DNA from 3 places in the Bradyrhizobium sp. Bra64 genome. Region 3 is predicted to be linked to each of the others. Evidence: predicted binding sites of a transcription regulator. Region 3 holds the regulator's gene; each other region holds the start of a gene.

Region 1 (4,009 bases), on a different contig from region 3:
GGCGTCGATCGCATAATAGGTCGCGTAGAGACGCGGATCGTAGGCGTCGAGCTTCTTGCCGATAGCGCCCTCGTCGAGCCCGGGCTCGAGAATATTCGGCGCAAACTCAGGCTGGTGGTCGCCGTAGCGCACGATCAGGAAGGGCTCGCCGGGAAAACTCTTCTTCAGGCCCGCGACGAACGCTCTGTACTGCTCGGCGCTCATCGCCTGCCGGCGCAGATATTCGTCGATCGACGGGACATTGCCGGGCGCACGCCAGTTCGGCAGCAGATCGGGGCGGAAGCGCGTCTCCCAGGGGAAATGATTGGCGCCGAGATAGATGAAGGTGAACAGCGGCTTGTTCGGCCTCCGCTCGCCCATCAGCCGGAGCGCCTTGTCATAGAAGAAAGAGTCCGGCTCGACATCCTTGGCGCCGAGATCCTTCGAGTCGAGGAAGCGTTCGACGCCGGTCGTCATCTGAAAGCTGCGCGCGCCCATGAAGCCGCCATAGGCGGGATAGAGCGATAGGGTATCGTAGCCGCAGCGGCGCAGCGCCAGCGGCAGGCCGCGCTCGACGCGGTTTGAGGCGATGCGCGTCACGAAATATGCGAAGCGGCCGAACGAGCGCGAGGAAAGGCCCGCGAGCACGTTGTATTCGGTGAACCAGCTCGGCCCGCCATTGCTTTCGGCCAGGAACGTACGCTCCTTGCCGTCCCAGGACTTGAAATGGCTGCCATAGCCCGGCGGCACCTTGATGCCTTGGGCCGCGCGGATGTCGAAGCTCGATTCATCATGGACCATGATGATGTTCGGTCGCCGGCCCGCTGGATGGCAGGCATCGACCAGCGGCATATTGAGCCGCTCGCTGGTCGAAGCGGCCGACTCCATGAAGCCGTATTGCGCAAAGTCGGAGACCGCGCTGACGCCGGAGCGGAAGAATTTCGAGAGATAGCCGTCGTCGTAATAGCCGCGCCAGGCCTCGTCCGGACGATAGAGCGAATAGCCGACCAGCGCGGCAAGACAAGCGAGCTTGCAGGCGAGCGCCGGCAGGCGGCGGATGCGGAACGGGTCGAGCCACCACAGCGCATACATCAGCGGCAGCGTGACGAGGCCGGCCAGGATCACCGACCAGCGCAAATTCGGGAAGATCGTGAACAGGAATGCCACCGTGTCGCGGTCGATCATCATCAGGTCGATGAAGTTGACCGTCATCTGCACGACGTCGTGCTTGAGCCGCGACAGCAGCACCAGCACCACGACCATGGTCAGCGACAGCGCACCCGACAGCGCCGGCCGCCGCAGCAGCGTGATCCAGAAGAAGTTGAGGATGCCCCAGGCCAGCGCGAAGGAGAGGCGCGAGCCGAAATCGGTCTCGGTCTCGTACATCAGCGCGAGCGCCGCCAGATGGGGCGCCGCGACCGCGAGCAGCCGCCACATGCCGAGCGCGGCGACGCTCGCCAGCACGGCGGTCGTGCCAAAGGGACCTGGACTGGGCGCGGACGCCATCGACGACACGCAACTTCTGGTCCGGCGCGATGAATACCCAGCCGTCTGGCCGGCCTGCGGCGTTCGGCGCAGCCGGAGGCCTGCACCGTGTCATAAAACTGTAATTGAACGGTCACGGACAAGCAACGCGCGTCACGGGCCGATCTTCGCTTAATGTTAGTGGACGGCGAACGGCCGCGTGGCCAACTCCATCCCTCACCCTCAGGAGCCTGCGACGCAGGCGTCTCGAAGGGCGAGGCCCGAGTTGGGCCTGCATGGTTCGAGACGGCGCTACGCGCCTCCTCACCATGAGGGTCGGGCAGGATCAGGCGCCGTGCGCCGGCCTGGCGATCCCGGCGATGAACAGGTCGATCACCCCTTCCGCCATCTGGTCGATCTCGCCCTCCTCCACGCCCCACCGCGGAAGGTGGCCGTCGAGGTTCATCCGGGCAAAGCCGTAGACCATGGCGCGGCCGGCGACCTGGATGCTCTTGAGGTCGGCCGATCGCAACAGGCCCTGCTTCGCCGCATCGGCCAGGATCTGCTCGGTCAGAGCGATCAACTCGGCATTGTCGCGCGTCAGCTCCGCCGAGCTGCCATGGGCGAAATAGCGCCCGGTGGAGATGATCTCGAAATGCGCGGGATTGCGCATCGCCCAGCGCAGGTAGGCAAGGCCGAAGGCGCGGAAGCGGCCGAGCGGAGCGGCGGTCGGTGCCTGATCCAGCGCCACCTCGATCTCGGCTCGAAAGCGCCGCTGCGCCTCCTCGGCCGCCGCCGCCATCAAGGCATCGCGGTTCGGAAAGTGCCGGAACGGCGCCCCCGGCGACACCGCGGCCCGTCGTGCGGCCTCGCGCACCGAGACTTCCGCACCCTCCGCAGCCAGTTGCAGCGCAGCATCGATCAGCGCGCGGCGGAGGTCGCCATGGTGATAGGGCCGGGGTTCGGGGAGATTGGTGCGGCGAGCACGCGGCTTGGACGGCGGTCGAGCGGGCATGCCGCGTTCTAGCATCACCCGAACGTGAATGTAAGCAGCGATTACACCATTGACGGTCACCCCCTCCCCAAATGTAATCGATGATTACATAATGGAGGAGACCACCATGACACAACGCCAAAGCTGGTTTGAAGGCTGGCGGCTGCTCGCCGCTTTCTGCTTGAGCCTGATCGTCCTGAGCCTGTGGATCGCCTCGATGCGACAGTTCGAGGTCGAGGGCGTGCGGATGGTGATCCGCTTCACGGCACGAAGCTCGCTGCTGCTGTTCTGCCTCGCCTTCAGTGCCGCGGCACTGGCGCGGCTGTGGCCCAACAGCTGGACGCGCTGGCAGCGACGCAACCGGCGCTATCTGGGCTTGAGCTTCGCCGCCTCCCACGCCATCCACGCAGGCGCGATCGTCGCGTTCGCCGAGATGGATCCGGCCGGCTTTGCCGAGACCACCTCGGCGGCCTCCTACATCTTCGGCGGCATCGGCTATGCCGTCATCATCGCCATGAGCGCGACCTCGTTCGACCGCACCGCCGCGCTGCTCGGGCCGCGCGCTTGGCGCGCGCTGCACCTAGCAGGCGGATACTATCTCTGGGTCCAGTTCATGGTGTCGTTCGGCAAGCGCGTGCCGGCGATGCCGCTCTACGCCGCATTTCTCATTCCGCTCCTCGCGGTGATGGCGTTGCGGCTGATCGCGATGGCCGCGAGCCCCGCCCGGCAGACTGCTGACGCGCAATAATGCTCGCGCAAGACGCCGCAGCTGACCTCGCTTCTTAAGATGAAGTCGCACGCAAGCGGCACGCGGCGAGATTATCGCGCGATGAGAGAGCAGATGAAGAGCCGAGTCTTCGGCTCTGAAGACGCTGGTGTTTTGGCGCTTGGAATCTTACGAGAAGGACCGAGAAACGACGCCAGACCAAGAATGTGATTTAAGCGTCATTTCTTCGCGCTCAGAGGGCGCTTCTACTCGCGAAGAATTTGAATGAAGCAGCAGTGCTTCGCGCGAGATGAAAAGAGCGAGACCGCGGTTTGCGATCTCGCTCAGATATAGTCGCGAAGGTTTAAGAATTGGTTTGGCGAGCGAAGCTTGTGCTCTCGCGTCGCGACGACGACGACTTAGTTCTTGCTCTTGTCGACCAGCGCGCCCTTCTTGATCCAGGGCATCATGTCGCGAAGCTTGGCGCCGACTTCCTCGATCGGATGCTCGGCGAGCTTGGCGCGGGTCGCCTTGAACGAGGTCTGGTTGACCTTGTTCTCGAGCATCCAGTCGCGGGCGAACTTGCCGGACTGGATGTCGTTGAGCACGCGCTTCATCTCCTTCTTGGTCTCGTCGGTGACGATGCGCGGACCGGTAACATACTCGCCGTACTCGGCGGTGTTGGAGATCGAGTAGTTCATGTTGGCGATGCCGCCTTCATAGATCAGGTCGACGATCAGCTTCACTTCGTGCAGGCACTCGAAGTAGGCCATCTCCGGGGCGTAGCCGGCTTCGACCAGGGTCTCGTAGCCGCCCTTGATCAGCTCGACCAGGCCGCCGCAGAGCACGACCTGCTCGCCGAACAG
Region 2 (4,009 bases), on a different contig from region 3:
GCCGCTGGTCGACATCACCACCGGGCTGTATGCGGCGATCGGCATCCTGATGGCGCTGTCGGAGCGGCAGCGCTCGGGCCAGGGGCAGTTCCTGGAGACGACGCTGTACGAGACCGGCCTTGCCATCATGCATCCGCACACTGCGAACTATTTCATGCATGGCAAGCCGCCGTCGCTCACCGGCAACGAGCATCCCAACCTCGTGCCCTACGCGATCTTCCCGACCAAGACCGACGACATCTTCATCGGCGTCGGCAATGACGGCACCTTCCGCAAGCTCGCCAAGGAGATCGGCAAGCCCGAGCTCGGCACCGATCCGCGCTTCGCCCGCAACAAGGACCGCATCGCCAATCGCGAGGCGCTGCGGGCCGAGCTTGCCGCCGTGTTCAGCCAGCACGAGGCCGAGCCGCTGTGCAATCGCCTGCTTGCCGCGGGCCTGCCGGCGGGCCCTGTGCAGAAGATCGACCAGGCGTTGACGAACCCGCACACGATCCATCGCGGCGACATCATCGAGAAGGACTGGTACAAGGGTGTCGCCTCGCCGATCCGGCTCGATCGCAGCAAGCCGAGCCTGCGCCGCCTGCCGCCGAAATTCAGCCAGCACTCCCAGGAAGTGCTGGGCGAGTTCGGCTACTCCAAGGCGGAGATCGACGCGATGGTCGAGAAGGGCACCGTCTGCGGCCCCGAGCGCAAGCGCTGAGATAGGACGAAGATCGAGCGGCAGCGCAAGTGCGCTCCCTCCTCCGCTTACGGGGGAGTGTTGGGGAGAGGGTGTCTCCGCAATGGGACAATCCCCCGGAGGAGAGAACACTCACCCGTGCTACGCGCGACCTCTCCCGCAAGCGGGAGAGGTTTTGAACCCGCGGCCTGTTCGTCAGCCTCACAGATCCAATGCCGCACTGCGGCGCGGGCGCGCATGTGCACCGCGAACGGAGGCGGCTGCACGCTCGGCATTCGCCTATTTGACGGCTTCCCTTTTCCAGCGCTTGCCGCTTTCGTTTCGGCCGCTTACACAGTCATGTGAACGTCATATGGCGCTGCTAGCGCAAGCGATCATTTTGACGACCCAAGGGAGGTTTACTTGATGGCTCTTCGACGCTTTGGAGCGGCTGCCGCTGTTGCAGCCATGGTTGGTTCGGGCGCTTCGCCCGCGTGGGCCGTGACCGAAATCCAGTGGTGGCACGCGATGACCGGCCCGAACAACGACGTCGTGGTCAAGCTTGCCAACGATTTCAACGCGTCTCAGGGCGACTACAAGATCGTCCCGACCTTCAAGGGCAGCTATGCCGACACGTTGAACGCCGGCATCGCGGCGTTCCGCGCCGGCAACGCACCGGGCATCATGCAGGTGTTCGAGGTCGGCACCGCGACCATGATGGCCGCCAAGGGCGCCATCAAGCCCGTCTCGGATCTCATGAAGGAGCAGGGCGAGAAGTTCGATCCGCAGTCCTACCTGCCGGCAATCACCGGCTACTACTCGACCGCGAAGGGCGAGATGCTCTCGTTCCCGTTCAACTCGTCGAGCATGGTCATGTGGGCCAACCTCGACGCCCTGAAGAAGGCCGGCATCGACGCGCCGCCGAAGACCTGGCCCGAGGTGTTCGCGGATGCCAAGAAGCTGCATGCGACGAGCCCGACCTGCGGCTTCTCGTCGTCCTGGGTCACCTGGGGCTTCATCGAGCAGTTCTCGGCCTGGCACAATATCCCGATCGGCACGAAGGCCAACGGGCTCGACGGCTTCGACACCGTGCTGGAATTCAACAATCCGCTCGAGACCAAGCTTCTGGAAAATCTCGTCGAGCTGCAAAAGGACAAGAGCTACGACTATTCGGGTCGCACCAACACCGGCGAAGGTCGTTTCACCTCCGGCGAATGCGCGCTCTACATGACGTCCTCGGCCTTCTATCCGAACGTCAAGGCGAACGCGAAGTTCAACTATACGGCGGTTCCGATGCCCTATTTCCCGGACGCCAAGGACGCGCCGCAGAACTCCATCATCGGCGGCGCTTCACTGTGGGTCATGGGCGGCAAGTCCAAGGAAGAGTACAAGGGCATCGCGAAGTTCTTCACCTTCCTGTCCGACACGGACCGCCAGGTCTACCTGCACGAGGTCTCCGGCTATCTGCCGATCACCAAGGCGGCTTACGACAAGACCAAGGCGTCGGGCTTCTATGAGAAGAATCCGATTCTCGAAGTGCCGCTGAAGGAACTGACCAACAAGCCGCCGACGGACAACTCCCGCGGCCTGCGCTTCGGCGGAATGGTGCAGATGCGCGACGTCTGGTCCGAAGAAATCGAGGCAGCGCTCGCCGGCAAGAAGTCGGCCAAGGAGGCGCTCGATGCCGCGGTCTCGCGCGGCAACCAGATGCTGCGTCAGTTCGAGCGCACCGCGACCAAGTAGCGTCGTCACATCGTGGCTGCGGACGGGCCGCAGCCACGATCACACAATTGAGGCGGGGGCTTCATGGAGAACCGGGCGATCTTCTCAGGCAGGCTCCTCGCCTGCCTCCTGGTATTTCCGCAGCTTGCGATCTCCCTGATCTTCTTTTACTGGCCGGCGGCGCAGGCGCTCTGGCAATCCTTCCTGGTGCAGGATGCCTTCGGGCTCTCGACCGAGTTCGTCTGGTTCGAGAATTACGTCACCCTGCTGAAGACGCCCGAATATTATCACGCGATCGGCACCACCTTCTTCTTCTCGCTGCTCGTGGTGTTCTTCTCGCTCGCCATCGGACTCCTGCTCGCCGTCATGGCGAACCGCAACATCGCGGGCGTGCAGATCTATCGCACCTTCCTGATCATCCCCTATGCCGTCGCCCCTGCCGTGGCGAGCGTGCTGTTCATCTTCATGTTCCAGCCGGGGCTCGGCATGATCGCGCGCGCGCTCCAGCGCAACGGCATCGACTGGAATCCTGTGCTCAACGGCAACCATGCGATGATCCTGATCGTCATCGTCGCGGTCTGGAACCAGATCAGCTACAATTTCCTGTTCTTCCTCGCCGGCCTGCAGTCGATCCCGAAGAGCGTGATCGAGGCGGCCGCGATCGACGGGGCGAGGCCCGCGCGGCGGTTCTGGACCATCGTCTTCCCGCTGCTGTCGCCGACGACGTTCTTCCTGATCGTCGTCAACATCACCTATGCCTTCTTCAACACGCTCGGCATCATCGACACCGCAACCGAAGGCGGCCCGAACGGATCCACGTCGACGCTGGTCTACAAGGTGTTTCTCGACGGCAAGGCCGGCTCCGATCTCGGCGGCTCGGCGGCGCAATCGGTGATCCTCATGATCATCGTCATCGGGCTCACCGCGATCCAGTTCCGCTACGTCGAAAAGAAAGTGCATTACTGAGCCATGGTAGAGCATCGCCGATTTGGAAATCTGTTGCCTCACCTGGTGCTGCTGGCCGGCGTGGCCGTGGTCGCCTTCCCGGTCTATCTCGCGATCATCGCGTCCACCCACGACAACACCGTCATCGCCAACGGCCAGATGCCGCTCTATCCCGGCAGCCACGCGCTCGAGACCTATTGGAACACCATCGTCTCCGGTGCCGGCAGGACCACGCGCGAGCCGGTCGGCAGCATGCTGATGGCGAGCTTCATCATGGCGGTGGGGATCGCGGTCGGAAAAATCGCGATCTCCATCCTCTCGGCCTACGCCATCGTGTTCTTCAACTTCCCGTTCCGCATGGCGACGTTCTGGACCATCTTCGTCACGCTGATGCTGCCGGTCGAGGTGCGCATCTTCCCGACCTACAAGATCACGTCCGACCTGCACATGCTGGATTCCTATTCCGGCCTGATCCTGCCATTGATCGCGTCCGCGACGGCGACGCTGCTGTTCCGGCAGTTCTTCATGACCATCCCGAAGGAGCTGGTCGAGGCCTCGAAGATGGATGGCGCCGGCCCGATCCGCTTCTTCTTCGATACGCTGCTGCCGCTCTCGGTGACCAACATCGCCGCGCTGTTCGTCATCCTCTTCATCTACGGCTGGAACCAGTATCTCTGGCCGCTC
Region 3 (4,009 bases):
GCTTGGTCGCCTGCTCCTGCAACGCTGCGACCAGCGCGGGATGAGCATGACCGAGCGCATTCACGGCGACGCCCGAAGTGAAATCGAGATAGCGCTCGCCATTGGTCGCGATCAGCCAGCAGCCCTCGCCGCGCTCGAAGCCGAGGTCGGCCCTGGCGAAAACAGGGAGCAAATGCGGCGCGGCGCTGTTGGTCATGACGATCACTTGAATGTTGTGGACGGCCTGAATGTGCATTGCGCAACGCACCATTGACCGGTCCGGAAAACGAAACGTGCCGCCTTTTAAGGGCGGCACGCGGCACTATCTTATGCCTGGCAAGACGGGTGTCAATGCCGCCCGGAAAGCCTCGCGAAACGCAGAATCCGTAGTCTTGCGGTGCCGATTTTGCGGGTTTTTCACCACGGAACATGTGGAAGCGAGTCGGCGGACTCTTGCGCGGGAGTCACGCCATATTGTAGCGTTTGGATTGTCAGATACGACATCTCGTGCAGCGGTTCTGATCTCTAAGTCCTTATGTACCGGCGTAAACGTTCGGGCGTCATTGGCGCGCCCGGCGAGCCTTAAGGGATTCTGACGGCACGGGTTTTTAAGGCTTAGGCATTCGCTGCGAGGCCCCAGGATGGCTGGCGCGCAGCGAGGGAAAGGGTGCAATGACGGTTTTGACCTGGTCCGATGATCGCGTCGAGCAGCTGAAAAAGCTCTGGGAGGCCGGACTTTCGGCCAGCCAGATCGCGGCTGAGCTCGGCAATGTGACCCGCAATGCCGTGATCGGCAAAGTGCACAGGCTCGGCCTGTCGGGCCGCGCCAAGAGCCCATCTTCCGCAGCGCCCCGGCCGCGCAAGGCGCGTCCCGCGCAGCACATGATGCGGGTGACCCGTCCGATCTCGCGCGGCAACACCGCGCTGGCGCAGGCCTTCGAGGTCGAGGTGGAGGCTGAGCCGGTCACCTACGACAACGTGGTGCCGATGAGCCAGCGGCTGTCGCTGCTGGAGCTGAACGAGGCGACCTGCCACTGGCCGGTCGGCGATCCCTCGAGCCCGGACTTCTTCTTCTGCGGCGGCAAGGCCCTCTCCGGCCTGCCCTATTGCGCCCAGCACTCGCGCGTGGCGTATCAGCCCGCGGCGGATCGCCGGCGCGCACCGGCGAAGCCGGGGCCGCGCTGAAGCCCGGCTCCAAACGACATCGTCCCGGCCTAACTAGCTAGCGCGCAATTGCGCAGTAGGGACCGGAACGATCGAAAAATGGAAATGCGCGCCGCCCGGCGCGCTTTTTACTTGCCTGTTCGCGGCTGAACTTACGCCTGCTCCGCCTTCGCGAAACGGTCGTCCAGCGCATAGCCGGCGCCGCGGACGGTGCGGATCGGGTCCTGCTCGCGGCCGAGATTGAGCAGCTTGCGCAGGCGGCCGATATGCACGTCGACCGTGCGCTCGTCGATGTAGATGTCGCGGCCCCAGACGCTGTCGAGCAGCTGCTCGCGCGAGAACACCCGGCCCGGATGCTCCAGGAAGAACTCCAGGAGGCGATATTCGGTCGGGCCGAGGTCGATCGGCCGGCCGGAGCGCGCCACGCGGCGCTTGTCGCGATCGAGCTCGATGTCGCCATAGGCGAGCACGGTGGCGAGCCGCTCCGGGCTTGCGCGCCGCAAGAGGCCCTTCACCCGCGCCAGCAGCTCCGGCACCGAAAACGGCTTGACGATGTAATCGTCGGCGCCGGTCGCAAGACCCCGCACCCGCTCGCTCTCCTCGCCGCGCGCGGTGAGCATGATGATCGGGAGCTGCTTGGTCTCGGGCCGGGTGCGCAGCCGTCGGCACAGCTCGATGCCGGACAGACCCGGCAGCATCCAGTCGAGCACGATGAGATCGGGGATGTGCTCCTTGAGCCGGGTGTCGGCGTCGTCGCCGCGCATCACCGTCTCGACGTCATAGCCGTCGCCTTCGAGGTTGTAGCGAAGAAGCTCGGTGAGAGCTTCCTCGTCCTCAACCACCATAATGCGTGCGCCCATGGTGTCGTCGCTCCTTGCGTGATCAGGTATTCGGAACCGTCGTGGCGAAGTTCGTCATGTCGCCCTTCGGCCGCTTGTCGGTGATCGCCTGGCCCTCGATCATGTAGAACACGGTCTCGGCGATATTGGTGGCGTGGTCGCCGATGCGCTCGATATTCTTGGCGCAGAACATCAAATGGATGCAGAACGAGATGTTGCGCGGATCCTCCATCATGTAGGTGAGAAGCTCGCGGAACAGCGAGGTGCAGATGGCATCGACTTCCTCGTCGCCCTTCCACACCGCCATCGCCGCCGGCAGATCGTGCGCGGCATAGGCGTCCAGCACCGACTTGACCTGCTGCTGCACGAGGTCGGTCATGTGCTCGAGGCCGCGGAACAGCTTGAGCGGATGAAAATCCGTTTCCAGCGCCGCGACGCGCTTGCCCATGTTCTTGGCGAGGTCGCCGATACGCTCCAGATCGGTCGCGACGCGCATGGCGCCGACGATCTCGCGCAGATCGACCGCCATCGGCTGGCGGCGCGCAATGGTGAGGACGGCGCGCTCCTCGATCTTCTTCTGGAGCGCGTCGAGCTCGACGTCGATGGCGACGACGCGCTGGCCGAGCGCGACGTCGCGGCGGATCAGCGCATCGACGGAATCGACGATCATGCGCTCTGCGATTCCGCCCATCTCGGCGACCAGGCGAGTGAGCTCCTGGAGGTCGGTGTCGAAGGCCTTTGCGGTATGTTCGGAACCCATGTCCTGTCTCCTCAGCCGAACCGGCCGGTGATGTAGTCCTGCGTGCGCCGATCGGTCGGCGACGTGAATATCTTGCTGGTCTCGTCGAACTCGATCAACTCGCCGAGATACATGAAGGCGGTCTTGTCGGAGACGCGCGCCGCCTGCTGCATGTTGTGGGTGACGATCGCGATCGTGTAGTTCTCGGACAGCTCCTGGATCAGCTCCTCGACCTTGGCGGTCGAGATCGGATCGAGCGCCGAGCAGGGCTCGTCGAACAGGATCACTTCGGGCCGCACCGCGACCGTGCGGGCGATGCAGAGGCGCTGCTGCTGGCCGCCGGACAGCGACAGGCCCGACGCGTTGAGCTTGTCCTTGACCTCGTTCCAGAGCGCGCCGCCGCGCAGCGCCTTCTCGACCCGGCCGTCCATCTCGGACTTCGGGATTTTCTCGTAAAGACGGATGCCGAAAGCGATGTTCTCGTAGATCGTCATCGGGAACGGCGTCGGCTTCTGGAACACCATGCCGACGCGGGCGCGCAGCAGATTGAGGTCGAGCTTGCCGTCGAGGATGTTGGTCTGGTCGAGCATCACCTGACCGGTCGCGCGCTGGCCCGGATAGAGGTCGTACATCCGGTTGAAGATGCGCAGCAGGGTCGACTTGCCGCAGCCCGACGGGCCGATGAACGCCGTGACGCGGTTGGTGCCGAGCGTCAGGTTGATGTTCTTCAGCGCGTGGTGCTCGCCGTAATAGAAATTGAGGTTGCGCACCGTCACCTTGGGGGGAGCCTCGGGCAATGCTGCCGTCTGGGGCAGGCCACCGGCCGCGCTCATCGACGATACTGAAAGTTCACTCATTTTGCGGTCCTCTCGGCGCCAAGTATGCGCGCGCCAATGTTCAGGGCAAGCACGGTCAGGGTGATGAGCAGCGCCCCGCTCCATGCCAGCTGCTTCCAGTAGGCGTAGGGGCTCTGCACGAAGTTGTTGATGGTGACCGGCAGGTTGGCCATCGTCTTGGTCAGGTCCAGGCTGAAGAACTGGTTCGACAGCGCGGTGAACAGCAGCGGCGCGGTCTCGCCGGCGACGCGGGCGGTGGCGAGCAGCACGCCGGTGATGAGGCCGGCGCGCGCCGAACGGTAGGCGATCCGCTTGATCACCAGCGAGCGCGGCAGCCCGAGCGCCGAGGCCGCCTCGCGCAGCGCGTTCGGTACCAAGAGCAGCATGTCCTCGGTCGTGCGCAGCACCACCGGAATGACGATGACGGCGAGCGCGAGACAGCCGGCGACCGC

What was found. The regulator PhoB, encoded in region 3, activates phosphate uptake and scavenging genes when phosphate is short. The targets are predictions, from matches to a motif close to TGTCATNNANCTGTCAT.
Region 1: NR187_RS06605 (LTA synthase family protein) is a predicted target of PhoB. The motif match lies at 1,574-1,590, and genes of this name have one in related genera.
Region 2: ugpB (sn-glycerol-3-phosphate ABC transporter substrate-binding protein UgpB) is a predicted target of PhoB. The motif match lies at 1,015-1,031, and genes of this name have one in related genera.

Annotation. Positions count from the first base shown of each region.
Region 1 is NZ_JALJRD010000001.1:1,374,188-1,378,196, reverse strand. It holds gene NR187_RS06605 (LTA synthase family protein) at 1-1,485, opposite strand, end outside; gene NR187_RS06600 (TetR/AcrR family transcriptional regulator) at 1,790-2,458, opposite strand; gene NR187_RS06595 (hypothetical protein) at 2,565-3,185, shown strand; gene ilvC (ketol-acid reductoisomerase) at 3,563-4,009, opposite strand, start outside.
Region 2 is NZ_JALJRD010000007.1:255,925-259,933, reverse strand. It holds gene NR187_RS21915 (CaiB/BaiF CoA-transferase family protein) at 1-700, shown strand, start outside; gene ugpB (sn-glycerol-3-phosphate ABC transporter substrate-binding protein UgpB) at 1,085-2,401, shown strand; gene ugpA (sn-glycerol-3-phosphate ABC transporter permease UgpA) at 2,465-3,346, shown strand; gene ugpE (sn-glycerol-3-phosphate ABC transporter permease UgpE) at 3,350-4,009, shown strand, end outside.
Region 3 is NZ_JALJRD010000017.1:106,633-110,641, reverse strand. It holds gene NR187_RS31260 (aspartate aminotransferase family protein) at 1-196, opposite strand, end outside; gene NR187_RS31255 (GcrA family cell cycle regulator) at 652-1,164, shown strand; gene phoB (phosphate regulon transcriptional regulator PhoB) at 1,296-2,003, opposite strand; gene phoU (phosphate signaling complex protein PhoU) at 2,026-2,742, opposite strand; gene pstB (phosphate ABC transporter ATP-binding protein PstB) at 2,754-3,578, opposite strand; gene pstA (phosphate ABC transporter permease PstA) at 3,575-4,009, opposite strand, start outside.